Regions from separate parts of the Pseudomonas sp. DTU_2021_1001937_2_SI_NGA_ILE_001 genome, predicted to be linked through region 1. Evidence: predicted binding sites of a transcription regulator. Region 1 holds the regulator's gene; the other holds the start of a gene.
The links. The regulator sigma-54, encoded in region 1, starts transcription at its own class of promoters, with help from an activator protein. The targets are predictions, from matches to a motif close to ANTGGCATNNANNTTGCTNT.

Region 2: flgB (flagellar basal body rod protein FlgB) is a predicted target of sigma-54. The motif match lies at 2,918-2,937, and genes of this name have one in related genera.

The regions. Positions count from the first base shown of each region.
Region 1 is NZ_CP135971.1:2,660,858-2,668,338, reverse strand. It holds gene RRX38_RS11445 (hypothetical protein) at 1-170, shown strand, start outside; gene RRX38_RS11440 (superoxide dismutase) at 172-783, shown strand; gene RRX38_RS11435 (HPr family phosphocarrier protein) at 999-1,271, opposite strand; gene rapZ (RNase adapter RapZ) at 1,287-2,150, opposite strand; gene ptsN (PTS IIA-like nitrogen regulatory protein PtsN) at 2,153-2,617, opposite strand; gene hpf (ribosome hibernation-promoting factor, HPF/YfiA family) at 2,630-2,938, opposite strand; gene RRX38_RS11415 (RNA polymerase factor sigma-54) at 3,049-4,542, opposite strand; gene lptB (LPS export ABC transporter ATP-binding protein) at 4,698-5,423, opposite strand; gene lptA (lipopolysaccharide transport periplasmic protein LptA) at 5,424-5,969, opposite strand; gene lptC (LPS export ABC transporter periplasmic protein LptC) at 5,956-6,528, opposite strand; gene kdsC (3-deoxy-manno-octulosonate-8-phosphatase KdsC) at 6,555-7,094, opposite strand; gene RRX38_RS11390 (KpsF/GutQ family sugar-phosphate isomerase) at 7,094-7,481, opposite strand, start outside.
Region 2 is NZ_CP135971.1:1,993,483-2,000,963, forward strand. It holds gene flgE (flagellar hook protein FlgE) at 1-1,282, opposite strand, end outside; gene RRX38_RS08325 (flagellar hook assembly protein FlgD) at 1,311-2,003, opposite strand; gene flgC (flagellar basal body rod protein FlgC) at 2,017-2,460, opposite strand; gene flgB (flagellar basal body rod protein FlgB) at 2,464-2,874, opposite strand; gene cheR (protein-glutamate O-methyltransferase CheR) at 3,181-4,008, opposite strand; gene RRX38_RS08345 (chemotaxis protein CheV) at 4,047-4,979, opposite strand; gene flgA (flagellar basal body P-ring formation chaperone FlgA) at 5,055-5,813, shown strand; gene flgM (flagellar biosynthesis anti-sigma factor FlgM) at 5,975-6,292, shown strand; gene RRX38_RS08360 (flagellar protein FlgN) at 6,333-6,800, shown strand; gene RRX38_RS08365 (flagellar brake protein) at 6,883-7,481, shown strand, end outside.

The DNA.
Region 1 (7,481 bases):
TGCGCCAGGCGGCCTTGCGCCACAGCAACCACACCTATGCCGAGCTGCTGAATTTCATCAGCGAACACGGTGAGTACCCGCGCACCCAGCGCCTGCTGAGCGGCGTGGGTGAGCGTGAGCCTGGCGTGCGCCGGCATTCGCCGATCGGCCAATACCAAGGAGTCCACTGATATGCCCTATACCTTGCCTGCACTGCCCTACGCCTACGAGGCGCTGGAGCCGCACGTCGACACGCAAACCATGCAGATCCACCACACCAAGCACCACCAGACCTACATCGATAACATCAACAAGGCCATCGCCGGCACCGAGTACGAGTCGCTGCCGGTCGAAGAGCTGGTGGCCAGGGTCAACAGCCTGCCGGAAAACCTGCGCCCGGTGGTCATCAACCACGGCGGCGGGCACGCCAACCACTCGCTGTTCTGGACCGTGATGAAGCCCCAGGGCGGTGGCCAGCCAAGCGGTGTGCTGGCCCAGGCCATCGATACGCAACTGGGCGGCTTCGAAGCCTTCAAGAGTGCGTTCACCGACGCGGCGGTCAAGCGCTTCGGCAGCGGCTGGGCCTGGCTGAGCGTTACCCCAGAGAAAAAACTGGTGGTCGAGCACAGCGCGAACCAGGACAGCCCGCTGATGCACGGCAACACGCCGATCCTGGGCCTGGATGTCTGGGAGCACGCCTACTACCTGAAGTACCAGAACCGCCGCGCCGAATACATCGGTGCCTTCTACAACGTCATCAATTGGGATGAAGTGGCGCGCCGCTACCAGGCAGCGCTGGGCTGATGCTCGTGGTGGAAAAAGCCGCGCAGGGTAGAGGTTCAAGTACTGCGGGCGTGCGTCTCAAGCGCTTGCGCCGGGTTCTGGGCAGCCTGTTGTTGTTTGGCGGAGTTGTCCTGCTGGTGGCCCACGCGGTCACATGGCTGGGTGCCTAGACGCCCAGGCGATCACGAAAAAGGGGATACCGTGTGGCATCCCCTTTTTTGTGCTCGCTGGCGTGGTCACTCGCCTTCATCGAACTTGTTGTTGATCAGCTCGACCAGGCCATCGAGAGCCTGCTCGTCCTGTTCGCCTTCGGCGAACAGGTGGATGTCGGTGCCCTTGCCAGCGGCCAGCATCATGACGGCCATGATGCTCTTGCCGTCCACCAGGCTCTCCGGCGAGCGGCCGACCTTGATCTGGCAGGGGAACTTGCCGGCCACGCCGACGAACTTGGCAGCGGCCCGGGCGTGCAGGCCCAGTTTGTTGATGATGGTGATTTGACGAACGGGCATCGCAGTGAAAGTCCTTCAGCTGAGGTCGCGGTGACGGACCTGAACGTTCTTGAGTGTTTGTTGCAGGATCTGGCCCAGGCGTTCGGTCAGGTAGACCGAGCGGTGGTGCCCGCCGGTGCAGCCAATGGCAATGGTGACATAGGAACGGTTGCTGGCCGCGAAGCGCGGCAGCCATTTGTTCAGATAGGCGAAGATGTCCTGGAACATCTCTTCTACGTCTGGCTGCGCTGCCAGGTACTCGGCCACCACCGGGTCCAGACCGGAATGCTCGCGCAGCTCCGGCTTCCAGTAAGGGTTGGGCAGACATCGCACGTCGAACACCAGATCGGCATCCACCGGCATGCCGCGCTTGAAGCCGAAGGATTCGATGAGAAACGCGGTGCCGGGTTCCGGCTTGTTCAGCAGGCGCAACTTGATGGTGTCGCGCAGCTGGTAAAGGTTCAGGTGCGTGGTGTTGATCTTCAGGTCGGCCAGGTCGACGATCGGGCCGAGCAGCAGGCTCTCGTCGTGGATGGCTTCGGCCAGGGAGCGCTGCGAGCTGCTCAACGGATGGCGGCGACGGGTTTCCGAAAAACGCTTGAGCAGGGTGGCATCATCGGCGTCCAGGTAGAGCACGTCGCACTGGATATGTCGGGCGCGGAGTTCTTCCAGGATCTGCGGAAAGCGGCTCAGATGGCTGGGCATGTTGCGCGCGTCGATCGAGACCGCCAGCAGCGGCTCGGTCTGTTCGGTGTTGAGCAGTGCGCGTTCCGCCAGCTCGGGCAGCAGGCCCGCTGGCAGATTGTCGACGCAGTAGAAACCGTTGTCTTCCAGCATGTCGAGCGCAGTGCTCTTGCCGGAACCGGAACGACCACTGACGACGATCATGCGCGGGCTCATGGTCAATGGCCCTTGAGTTCTTTCAGCACTGCCTGGTACAGCGCATCGCTGCTTGGCGCGGCGCGCAGCTGCCGGCGGACCTCGTCGCGGTCGAGCATGCTGGCGATCTGGCGCAGCAGTTCGAGGTGCTCGTTGGTGGCAGCCTCGGGGACCAGCAGCACGAACAGCAGGTCGACGGGCGCGCCGTCGATGGCGTCGAAGTCGACCGGGGTTTCCAGGTGCAGCACCGCACTGACCGGCGATGAGCAGTTGGCGAGGCGGCAGTGGGGAATGGCAATGCCATTGCCAAAGCCCGTGGAGCCGAGCTTTTCACGGGCCACGAGGCTTTCGAATACGGTATTGGCTTCGAGTTGCGGTACTTCACGGCCGATCAGGTTGGCAATCTGTTCGAGTACGCGCTTCTTGCTGCCGCCCGGCACGTTCACCAGGGAACGGCCGGGGGTCAGGATATCTTCAAGTCGGATCATGGGTCGGGTGTGTTAGCGAGCGGTCGCACCCTTGAGGATGCTTTGCTGCTTTTCCTTGTGCTTGAGCAATTGTCTGTCGAGCTTGTCGGTGAGCAGGTCGATGGCCGCATACATGTCGTCATGTTCGGCGTTGGCCACCACTTCACCACCAGGGATATGCATCGTGGCTTCGATTTTCTGTTTCAGCTTCTCGACCGTCATGGTGACCTGGACATTGGTGATCTTGTCGTAATGTCCTTCGAGTTTCTTGAGTTTGAGCTCCACATATTCGCGCAGGGGCTTGGTCACTTCCAGTTGGTGTCCACTGATGTTGACTTGCATACTGCTCTCTCCTTTGCCTGTGCATAAGAGGCAGGCCGTGCCTGCCACTGGAACGCTTTGGCCGGGTTCGGCTGCGATCGAGCTCGGGATCGCCGCCTGAACCCCATCGGTCACATCAGCCGCTTGCGCTCGCTGGAGGGTGCAATGCCCAGCGATTCGCGGTACTTGGCGACGGTGCGACGGGCGACTTGAATGCCTTGTGCCTCCAGTAAACCAGCGATCTTGCTGTCACTCAATGGCTTTTTCTGATTTTCCGCGGCCACCAGTTTCTTGATGATGGCGCGGATCGCCGTGGACGAGCATTCGCCGCCTTCGGAGGTGCTGACGTGGCTGGAGAAGAAGTATTTCAACTCGTATATGCCGCGTGGCGTATGCATGAACTTCTGCGTGGTGACCCGGGAAATGGTCGATTCGTGCATGCCTACCGCTTCGGCGATGTCGTGCAGGACCAGCGGTTTCATGGCTTCGTCGCCGTACTCCAGGAAGCCGCGCTGGTGCTCGACGATCTGCGTGGCGACCTTCATCAGCGTTTCGTTGCGGCTCTGCAGGCTCTTGATGAACCAGCGCGCTTCCTGCAACTGGTTGCGCATGAAGGTGTTGTCGGCGCTGGTGTCGGCGCGGCGTACGAAACCGGCGTACTGCGGGTTGACGCGCAGGCGTGGCACCGCCTCCTGGTTCAGCTCCACCAGCCAGCGGTCGCTGTCCTTGCGCACGATCACGTCAGGCACCACGTACTCCGGCTCGCTGGACTCGATCTGCGAACCAGGGCGGGGGTTGAGGCTCTGCACCAGTTCGATGACCTGGCGCAGTTCGTCTTCCTTGAGCTTCATGCGCCGCATCAGCTGCGAATAGTCGCGACCGCCGAGCAGGTCGATGAAGTCGCTGACCAGGCGCTGGGCTTCGCTCAGCCAAGGGGTCTTGGCGGGCAGCTGGCGCAGTTGCAGCAACAGGCATTCGCCGAGGGTGCGCGCCCCCACCCCGGCCGGTTCGAACTGCTGGATGCGATGCAGCACGGCCTCGATCTCATCGAGCTCGATATCCAGCTCCGGGTCGAAGGCTTCCAGCAGTTCGTCGAGGGATTCTTCCAGGTAGCCCTGGTCGTTGATGCAGTCGATGAGGGTGACGGCGATCAGGCGATCGGTGTCGGACATCGGTGCGACGTTGAGCTGCCAGAGCAGATGGCTTTGCAGGCTCTCGCCGACCGAGGTGCGGGTGGTGAAGTCCCAGTCATCGTCGTCGCTGCTGGGCAGGCTGCTGGCACTGGTCTGGTAGATGTCTTCCCAGGCGGTGTCGACCGGCAGCTCATTGGGGATGCGCTCGTTCCAGTCGCCTTCCTCGAGGTTGTCCACCGTGGTGGCGGTTTCCTGGAAGGTCGGTTCCTGTGGCTCGCTGGTCACCTTGTTCTCGACGTTGTCCGCCATGGGGTCGGAATTGTCGAAGTCGTCGCCTTCTTCCTGGCGTTCCAGCATCGGGTTGGATTCCAGCGCTTCCTGGATCTCTTGTTGCAGATCCAGGGTCGAGAGCTGAAGCAAGCGGATGGCCTGTTGCAGCTGCGGCGTCATCGTCAGCTGCTGGCCCATTCTCAAGACTAGCGATGGTTTCATGGCAGTTGCTCAACACCTTCATTCGCCGGCGCCGGAGAGCGCCATCCACTACAGGGCGCCTGGGCGCCGCCTTATAAGCAAATTATATGCCTGAAGCCCGAGTGCTTGCCTAGAGCGTCATGACAAATAATCTGTTGTCAACAGCCTGAGCGCTGTCAGAGGCGGAATTCGTGGCCCAGGTAAACCTCTTTCACCAGCTGGTTGGCCAGGATGGTCTCGGCATCGCCTTCGGCGATCAGCTGGCCGTCGTTGACGATGTAGGCGGTTTCGCAGATGTCCAGGGTCTCACGCACGTTGTGGTCGGTGATCAGGACACCGATGCCCTTGGCCTTGAGGTGATGGATGATCTGCTTGATGTCGCCGACCGAAATCGGGTCTACACCGGCGAAGGGTTCGTCGAGCAGGATGAACTTCGGCGAGGTGGCCAGGGCGCGGGCGATCTCCACGCGGCGGCGTTCACCACCGGACAGGCTCATGCCGAGGCTGTCGCGGATGTGGGTGATGTGGAATTCCTGCAGGAGGCTTTCCAGTTCCTTGCGGCGGGCGGCGGCATCGAGTTCCTTGCGGGTCTCGAGGATCGCCATGATGTTGTCGGCCACGCTCAGCTTGCGGAAGATCGAGGCTTCCTGTGGCAGATAGCCGATGCCGGCACGGGCGCGGCCGTGCATGGGCTGGTGACTGACGTCCAGGTCGTCGATCAGTACGCGGCCCTGGTCGGCCTGGACCAGGCCGACAATCATGTAGAAGCAGGTCGTCTTGCCGGCGCCATTGGGGCCCAGCAGGCCGACGATCTGACCGCTGTCGATGGACAGGCTGACATCGCGTACGACCTGGCGGCTCTTGTAGCTCTTGGCCAGGTGCTGGGCTTTAAGCGTCGCCATTTACTGCGCCTTCTGCTGCTGTTCGGTTTTCTTTTTCGGCTGGATGACCATGTCGATGCGCGGACGTGGCGCGGTGACCTGGTTGCCTGTGGCGCGGCCGGCACTGACGACCTGGCGCACGGTGTCGTAGACGATCTTCTCGCCTTCGGAGGTGTTGCCGTCGTTGATGACCTTGGCCTTGTCGATCAGCACGATGCGATCCTGCGCCGCGTAGTACTGGATGGTGACGGCATAGGCCTGGACGATGGGCTTGTCCACCGCGGGCTTCTGCTCGTAATAGGCCAGGTTGCCCACCGAAGTGAACACGTCGACTTCGCCCTGGGCATTGCGGGTGATGGTCACGGTGTTGCCGGTGATCTTCATCGAGCCCTGGGTGATGATTACGTTGCCTTTATAGGTGGCGATGCCTTTTTTGTCGTCCAGCTGCGCGTCGTCGGACTGGATGTGGATCGGCTGATCACGGTCGGTCGGCAGGGACCAGGCGCTCGCGCTTCCCAGTGCTGCGCCCAGGCCGAGCAATAAAGGGAGGGTTTTAACGAGCGTCATACTGTCCTCTTACTTTGGACAACAGGTCCATCCTGCCGTCTTTCAAATAGGCTTTCATCCCGACCGCCGTGCTGACACCGCCGGCGGCGTCGATTTTAACGGCTTGCTCGGTCTGCGCATATTGCTTCTGTGGGAATACAGTCATCCGACTGCTGGTGATGATGGTCGCGCGTTGCTTTTCATCGGTGCGCGCCACGCGAACGTTGTCGATCAGCTCCACCTGGTCCCCGGAGGGCGAGACCTCGGCACGGGTACTCTGCACATGCCAGGGGTAGAGCGTGCCACGGTACATCTGCAGGTCCGGGGTGGTCACCAGGGACACCTCGGTGGCCTTCAGGTGCTCGACCTTGTCGGCGGTCATCTCGTACTGGACCTTGCCGTCGGGCAGGTACTGCACGCTGCGCGCATTGATGACGTAATAGTCGATGGCCGTGTCGTCGGCCACTTGTGCCGGCTGGTCCATGAAACTTTCCGGGCTGACGTTCCAGTAGCCGGCTGCAGCCAGCAGCAGGGCGAGAGCGCCGAGAACCAGGTAAGTGCGGATCTTTTTGCTGAGCATATGCGGCTTCTATAAAAAGACGGTTTCTACAGATAAGCGGCCAGGGCGGCATCCAGCTTGCCCTGGGCAGCGAGAATCAGTTCGCAGAACTCGCGTGCGGCACCTTCGCCACCGCGAGCCTGGGTCACGCCATGGGCGTGCTGGCGAACGAAGGGCGCGGCATTGGCCACGGCCATCCCCAAACCGACGCGGCGGATCACCGGCAAGTCTGGCAGATCGTCACCCAGGTAGGCGACTTCTTCGTAGGTCAGGTTCAGTTCGCCAAGCAGCTGGTCGAGTACCACCAGTTTGTCTTCGCGGCCCTGGTACAGGTGCGCGATGCCGAGATTCTTCGCTCGGCGCTCGACCACCGGTGTCTTGCGTCCGCTAATGATAGCCGTTGTGACACCCGAAGCGATGAGCATCTTGATGCCCTGGCCGTCGAGGGTGTTGAAGGTCTTGAATTCGCTGCCGTCTTCCAAGAAGTACAGACGGCCGTCGGTCAGTACTCCATCGACGTCGAAGACTGCCAGGCGGATGCGTTGGCCGCGTTGCTGCAATTGTTCGTTCACTGCGTGATTCTCCATTACATCACCCCGGCTCTGACCAGGTCCTGCAGGTTGAAGGCGCCCACCGGGCGATCTTCCTGGTCGACGACGATCAGTGCGTTGATCTTGTGATCTTCCATGATCTTCAGCGCCTCGGCGGCGAGCATCTCGGCGCGCACCGTCTTGCCGTGCACGGTCATCACCTGGTCGATGCTGGCCTGGCGGATGTCCAGGGCGCGGTCCAGGGTGCGGCGCAGGTCGCCGTCGGTAAATATTCCGGCCAGGCGGCCGTCGGGTTCGACGATGGCGGTCATGCCCAGGCCCTTGCGGGTCATTTCCAGCAGGGCGTCGCGCAGCGAGGTGCCGCGCGGGACGCTGGGCAGGGTGTCACCGCTGTGCATGACGTGTTCGACCTTGAGCAGCAGG
Region 2 (7,481 bases), 670 kb from region 1:
TGATCAGGTTCACCAGCTCGGCGGTCAGATCGACGTTGGAGTCTTCCAGCGCCTGGCCGGTGATGTAACCCAGGGTGCCGCTTTGCGGCGTACCGCTCACCGGCACGCCGGAGGAGAAGGTTTCACGCCAGTTGGTACCACCCGCCGAAGCCAGGCCTTGCACGTTGGCGAAGCTGGTCAGCGACACCTGGCCAATCACCTTGGATTGGCCGTTGGTGTAGGTGGCGAACATGTTGCCGGTGGCGTCGATGCTCAGGGCGCTGATCTGGCCGGTGGCATAGCCGTTCTGGCTCTGGGTGACCAGTCCGGAAACCGAGGCGGTCTGAGTGATGCCAGTCATGTCCAGGCGAATGGACGAAGCTGCGCCAGTGGAGTCTACCGGACCAGAGGCACCGTTGGCGGCCCAGACTACGGCAGGCGTAGTGGCAGTCTGAACGCCCGGCACCCAGTTCTTGATGGAAAAAGTCCCGTCGGTATTGAACTCGACGTTAGTACCACTGGTGGGCACCCCAGTACCACTGAGGATCAGCTTGCCCGCCGCATCGAAGGTCAGCGAGACCTTGTCGTCGGTCAGCGCAGAACCGGTAGGGTTGGCTGCCGGATCGGAGATAATCCGCCCATCGATCAAGCTGTACATGTCCCAGGTGTTGACACCGGTCTTGACGAAATAGCTTTCCAGCTTGTGCGCGTTACCCTGGGAGTCATACACCGGTGTATCGTACTTGAGGTTGTAGCTCTTGGTATCGGTCGGATCGAACGTAGCGATCGAAGGCACCGCCGTCGTGGTGTTCAGGTTCGCCACGTTGGTGATGGCCGTGGTCACGCTCGGCGCCAGGTTGGAAGAATCGACACGCAGATTCGACAGCGTACCAACCACTACACTGCCGTTCTCGTCGACGTTGTAGCCCTGCAGGTTCATACCCGAGCTGTTGACGACGAAACCATCCTTGTCAGTGTGAAAGGCACCAGCACGAGTGTAGAGCTTCTCGCCGTTATTGCTCAGCTGGAAGAAACCGTTGCCGTTGATGGCCAGGTCCAGGCTATTGCCGGTACCGGTAGTCAGGTTGCCCTGCTGGAACTGCTGAGCCACCGCACCCACGACCACGCCGCTACCGCTGTTGACGTTACCGGAGGTGCCGCGAATGGATTGCGCGTACTGGTCCTGGAATTCGGTACGGGACGCCTTGAACCCCGTCGTCGCGACGTTGGCAATGTTGTTGCCGGTCACGTCCAGACTCTTGTTCGCTGCGTAGAGCCCACTCAGGCCGATATTGAATGACATTTACCACTCCTCGCCGTTTGGTCGGCTCTTACAATCCGATGGTCTGTACTTTGGACAGCGCGATACTGCTACCGCCTGCCAGATTAAGGGTCATGTCCGAACCACTGGCGGCGGTCGTCACGCTATTGACGGTGGCCGGCAGGTAGGTGGTCAGGGCAGTGCCGGTCCCACTGATCGAGGCATTGGCCTTGAACGTGTAATTACCTGCCGCCAGGGCAGCACCGTCGCTTCCCGTGCCATCCCAGGTGAAGCTCTGGGTACCTGCCGATTGAGCACCCAGGTCGATGGTATCGACCAGGTTGTTGTCGGCGTCGTAGACACTGATGGTGGTCGATGCGCTGGAAGCAGGCAGCACCACCGAACCGGTAAGCCCCTTGGCCGGATCCAGATAGACAGTACCGGTATCCACAGTGACCGAGCGCCCCACCAGCGAAGAAGCCTGCAGTGCCTGCGAAGACTTGTAGCTGGTAGCGATGGCATCCACCGACGAAGTCAGGTTCTGCATGCTTTCCAGGCTGCTGAACTGCGCCAGCTGCGAGACGAACTCGGTGTTGTCCTGGGGATCCAGCGGGTTCTGGTTCTTCATCTGGGTCACGAGCAATTGCAGGAATGCATCCTTGCCCAGTGCGCTGGTCCCGGTCTTCTGCTCGCTCTTGGCGGAGGAAGTCGGGTTCTGCAGCGAGTTGACGAAGTTTTTCGAAACGTCGTTTTCAACGGCCATGTTCTACCGCTCCTTACTGACCGAGGGTCAAGACTTTCTGCATCATCGTCTTGGCGGTGTTCATGATTTCCACGTTGGTCTGGAACGACCGGCTGGCGGAGATCATGTCGGCCATTTCCTCGACGACATTGACATTGGGGTAGTAGACGTAGCCGTTCTGGTCGGCCGATGGATGATCGGGCTCGTAGCGCGCCTCGAGATTGGAAGGATCCTCAATGATGCCCGCCACCTGCACACCCTGCCCGGCCTGTCCCTGATCCTGGAACAGCGAGCCACCGGAGATCGACTGCTGACCCTGCAGCACGGTGGCGAACACCGGGTGACGGGCACGGTAGGTCTGATCCAGGCTCGAAGACACGGTCTCGGCGTTGGCGATGTTACTGGCCGTGGTGTTCAGACGCGTGGTCTGGGCACTCATGGCGCTACCGGCAATGTTGAATACATTGGACAGTGACATGGATTACTCTCCGCGAAGGGCCGAGACCAGCCCCTTGAACTTGCTGTTGAGCAGCGTGAAGCTGGCCTGGAAACCCATGGCGTTCTCGGTGTAGTTGGCCTGTTCGACCTGAGCATCGACGGTGTTCTGGTCCAGCGACGGCTGCGACGGCGTGCGATACATCAGCACCCCCTCGTTGTCACCGCCCATGCCCTGGGCTTCGATATGACGGCTATTGGTGGTGTTCAGGGCGAACTGACCCTTGCTGGCCTTCTCGCTCTCGGCCGCCAGTACCGCAGAGAACTCCAGGTCACGTGCCTTGTAGTTCGGGGTATCGGCGTTGGAGATGTTGTTGGCCAACACCTCTGCACGTTGCGCACGATAGCTCAGGGCTTTTTCGTGGATACCAAGCGCTTTATCGAAGCTGATGCTCATGTCGGGAAACCTTTCCGGTTGACCTGATGTTCGTGCAATGGAGAAAGCAATCAGCGTGCCACTTCCTGAAACCCTTGATTTACAGGGCCTGCACCGCCACTCCACGGCAGTGATGCCAGAAAAGCGGCAAGTCTTTTCCCCTGCACACGAGGAAGGCGGCAAGACGGGTGCCGTTTTTTTGCCAGTGCCACTGCCGCCCTTGCCCGCACCCAGAAACGAAGACGGGAGCGAAACCGGCGCCTCTTTCGAGGACGGTGTCGCTCCCGCGCAAGCTTCCGGTACGACCCGGAAGCAGCCATGTCGTGATTACTTGGCCTTGTAGATGATCCCTGGACTGCACTGCACCATCTGGTAATGGTCCGGCAAGCCGTTGAGCGCCTCCGATGCCCCCAGGAACAGGTAGCCACCCGGCTTGAGCACACCATGAATGCGCAACAGGATGTCTTTCTTCACCTCGGCGGAGAAGTAGATCAGCACGTTGCGACAGAACACGATATCGAACTTGCCCAGGCTGGCGTAGCTGTCGAGCAGGTTGATCGGGCGGAACTCCACGCGATTCTTGATCGGCGCCTTGACTGCCCAGCGCCCGGGACCCTTGGTGTCGAAATAGCGCTGCAGCCGCTCGCTCGACAAACCACGACCGATGGCCAGGCTGTCGTACTCGCCGGTCTTGCAGTTGTTGAGCATGGCGCTCGACAGGTCGGTGGCCACGATCTGCACACCGGACTTGAGCTGACCCGGATTGCTGCGTTCGAACTCATCGATGGACATCGACAACGAGAACGGCTCCTGCCCCGAAGAGCAGGCAGCCGACCAGATCCGCAGACGCTGGCCGGGGCTGGCCTTGATCTGCTCGGGCAATACCTTGTTCTTGAGCACCTCGAACGGGTAGGTATCACGAAACCACAAGGTTTCGTTGGTGGTCATGGCATCGATCACCTGCTCGCGCAAACCGCCGCGAGGCTGCGACTGGATCCGCTGCACCAACTCGCCCAGGGACTTGATGCCCTGCTGTTCCATCAGCTTGTTGAGACGGCTTGAAACCAGGTACTGCTTGTTCTCGCCCAGCAGGATGCCACAGGCTTTTTCCAGAAAGACCCGGAACTGTTCAAAATCCAAATTACCCGTAGACAAGGTGCCGCCTCTCAAATCATGTGAACACCAGGGAAACCCTAGCTTTGGTCTGCTGCCTTGATCCTCGCGACCACACGGGCCGCCAGATCGTCAGGGCGGAATTTCGCCAGGAAATCGTCAGCCCCCACTTTCTTCACCATCGCCTGGTTGAACACCCCCGACAACGAGGTATGCAAGGTGATGTGCATGTTCTTCATGCGCGGATCGCTGCGGATGGCTGCCGTCAAGGTATAGCCATCCATCTCCGGCATTTCAATGTCGGAAATCATCATGAGGAATTCTTCCTCGGGATTCTTGCCCTCGGCGAGCATGCCCTGCAGGTAATCCAGCGCCTGGCGCCCGTCGTTGAGCGCGACCACTTCCACGCCCACGGTTTCCAGGCAGCGGCTGACCTGCTTGCGCGCCACGGAGGAGTCGTCGACTGTCAGCACACGCAGTGAAACCGCCTTGTGCTGGGTCGCTTCGTCGACCAGACCCGCCGACACCGATTCGGTGATGGGCGCCACCTCGGCGAGGATCTTCTCCACGTCGATGATTTCCACCAACTGGTTATCGACCCGCGTCACCGCCGTGAGGTAGTGATCGCGACCGGTGCCCTTGGGTGGTGGATGAATCTCTTCCCAGTTCATGTTGACGATGCGTTCGACCGAATGCACCAGGAAGCCCTGCACCTTGGTGTTGTACTCGGTGATGATCACGAAGGAATTCTGCAGGGAAATCATTCCGGCCGAACCGGTGGCCATGGCCAGGTCCATGATCGGGATGGTGCCGCCGCGGATGTTCGCCACGCCACGCACGATCCTGCTCGACTTCGGCATGATGGTGAGCTTGGGGCATTGCAGTACTTCTTTGACCTTGAACACGTTGATGCCGTAGAGCTGGTTGCCTTGCAGACGAAACAACAGCAACTCCAGGCGATTCTGCCCCACCAGCTGCGTGCGCTGGTTAACTGAATCCATCACTCCTGCCATGCCCTGCCCCCTTTCAGCCATCGTTCACCACGTACCAGGCTTGGCAAGCGGCACGGGCCTTGCTTTTTATACGTCATGAACGCCAAGACGACAATTTTTCGACACGCTGCATTAGAAACCCGCAAATGGCTGGGCGCAATCGCCCTGCTTTGCCTTTTCTTCGTAGCGGCACCCGGCAAGGCGGACAACTTCACCCTGCCTGAACAACTTATCGGCGCGACTCAGGGATTTCTTGAGTACAGCGTGCAAGAGTATTTATCGAGCGGCCAGATCGAGGGGCGCTACGAGATCAGCGTCAAGCAACTGGACCCGCGGATGCGCCTGGCACACTGTGACAAGGATTTGACAGCATCGATGGAAAGCGCGCGCCCCATCGGCCGAGTGTCGGTCCGAGTGCGCTGCGAAGGTTCATCGCCATGGACCGTGTACGTCCCCGCTCAGGTGCAGTTGTTCCGCGAGGTGGTGACCACCTTGCGCCCCCTCAAGCGCGGCACGGTGTTGAGCGAGCAGGACGTCGCCCTGCGTGAACGGGATATCGGCACGCTCGGCCTGGGCTACCTGACGGCGGTCGATCAGGTGGTGGGGCAGAAACTGACCCGACCAACGGTCGTCGACCAGGTACTGGCGCCCAACTTTCTCGAACAGCCCGCCATGGTGCGCAAAGGCGACCATGTAGTAATCATCGCGCGCAGCAACAGCCTGGCCGTGCGCATGCCCGGCGAAGCCTTGTCTGACGGGGGTTTCAATGAACAGATCCGGGTTCGAAACCTGAATTCGCAGAAGGTGATAAAGGCCAACATCACCGGCCCTGGGCAGGTTGAGGTCGCCATGTAGCAAGGATTGATGCTGGTACAACCGGGTGGTTTTTCTTAGACTGCGGAGCATTTTCAGCGGTGTGCTGTCTGTTTTTCAGGCATCTGGTGGATTGAGCCTAAAGTTCTGCCAGGGGTGGCCGAAAACAAGGCAAGCGTCCAGACACCCAGAGGTAAAAGATCATGCCCATAGACTTCAGTCGACTAGGAAATTCACAGCCAGTGAGCGGGACTTCCCGCACCGGCAGTACCAAGGAAACCGGCAAGGCCGATGCGCAATCGCCTGTCGGTGCATCCGCTGACGTGAAAAGCGCCGGCGAATCCGTACACCTGAGCAGTGAGGCTCAACAGTTGCAGAGTATCACCGACAAGCTGCGTGACCTGCCGACCGTCAACAGTGCTCGCGTAGCCGAGCTCAAACAGGCGATTGCAGACGGCAGCTACAAGGTGGACAGCAACCGCCTGGCCGGCAAACTGCTCAATTTCGAAGCCCTTCGCTAATCGCGCGGGACCTTCAGGACGCTGAAAACCAGAGCACGCCATGCAAGATACGACTTTGCTCCAGATGATGACGGACGATCTCGTCCCGACCCGCCAGCTGCTTGACCTGCTCCAGGCCGAATCGCTGATCCTGCACGGCCGCAACATGGTCGAAATGGAGCAGGTCCTGGCGCAGAAGCAGGCGCTGGTGGTACTTCTCGAGCAACACGGCCGGCTGCGCAGCCAGGTGTTGGCGAGCCTCGGGCTGCCGACCAATCGCAAGGGCCTCGAAGAACTGGCCAGCCAGTCTCCGATTGGCGAGGCGCTGCTGCAAAAAGGTGATGAACTGGCGACGCTCATCGCAGAGTGCCAGGCACTCAACGAGCAGAACGGCAAACTCATCCAGCTTCAACAGGTGACAACGGCGCATCAATTGCGCATCCTGAATGGCGGCGACACGCCGACGTTGTATGACAGCCGTGGCTCGACAGCAGGAAGAGCCAGGCCACGCCCACTCAGTCAGGCGTAACCTGTTATTTCAACGCGCCAAAGGTGATGGCAGAATGCCCATCATTGCGTTGCTGTAGTTTTTTGCCTGGAGATGCTTAGACGTGAATGGTTTAGCTGCGGATGATGCTCCGCAACCCCCGAAGGTTCTCAATACGCCTTTGGAAATTGCCTCGAACCTGCGGTTACTCATGGAGAGTCACGACCCGCTGATCATCAGCTTCCATGAACGTTCCCAGCGCTTCCAGAGCTACCTGGTTGAAGTCGATCGCGATACAGGGCAGATCGGCCTGGACGAAATGATTCCACGCGACGGCGAACGCTACCTGGCGGCGGGCGAGTCGTTCCGTGTCGAAGGCTTCCACGATGGTGTGCGCATCGCCTGGGAATGCACGACCCCCATGACCGTCATCGATACTGACGAGCAGCGCCTCTATCGCGGCCCGATGCCCGAGGAAGTCGTCTACCACCAGCGTCGCAATGCCTTCCGCGCCGCCCTCAAGCTGACTCAACTGGTCGACATCGAAATCGGCGGTGACAAGCTCAAGTTTCCCTTGACCGGCAAGCTGCTGGACATCTCCGCCACCGGTTGCAAGCTGCGCTTCGACGGTGATGTTTCCGAACGCATGCAACTGGGCCAAGTCTACGAGCGCTTTGTCGCCAAGCTGCCCTTCGGCGCCATGACTGCACCGGTCGAATTGCG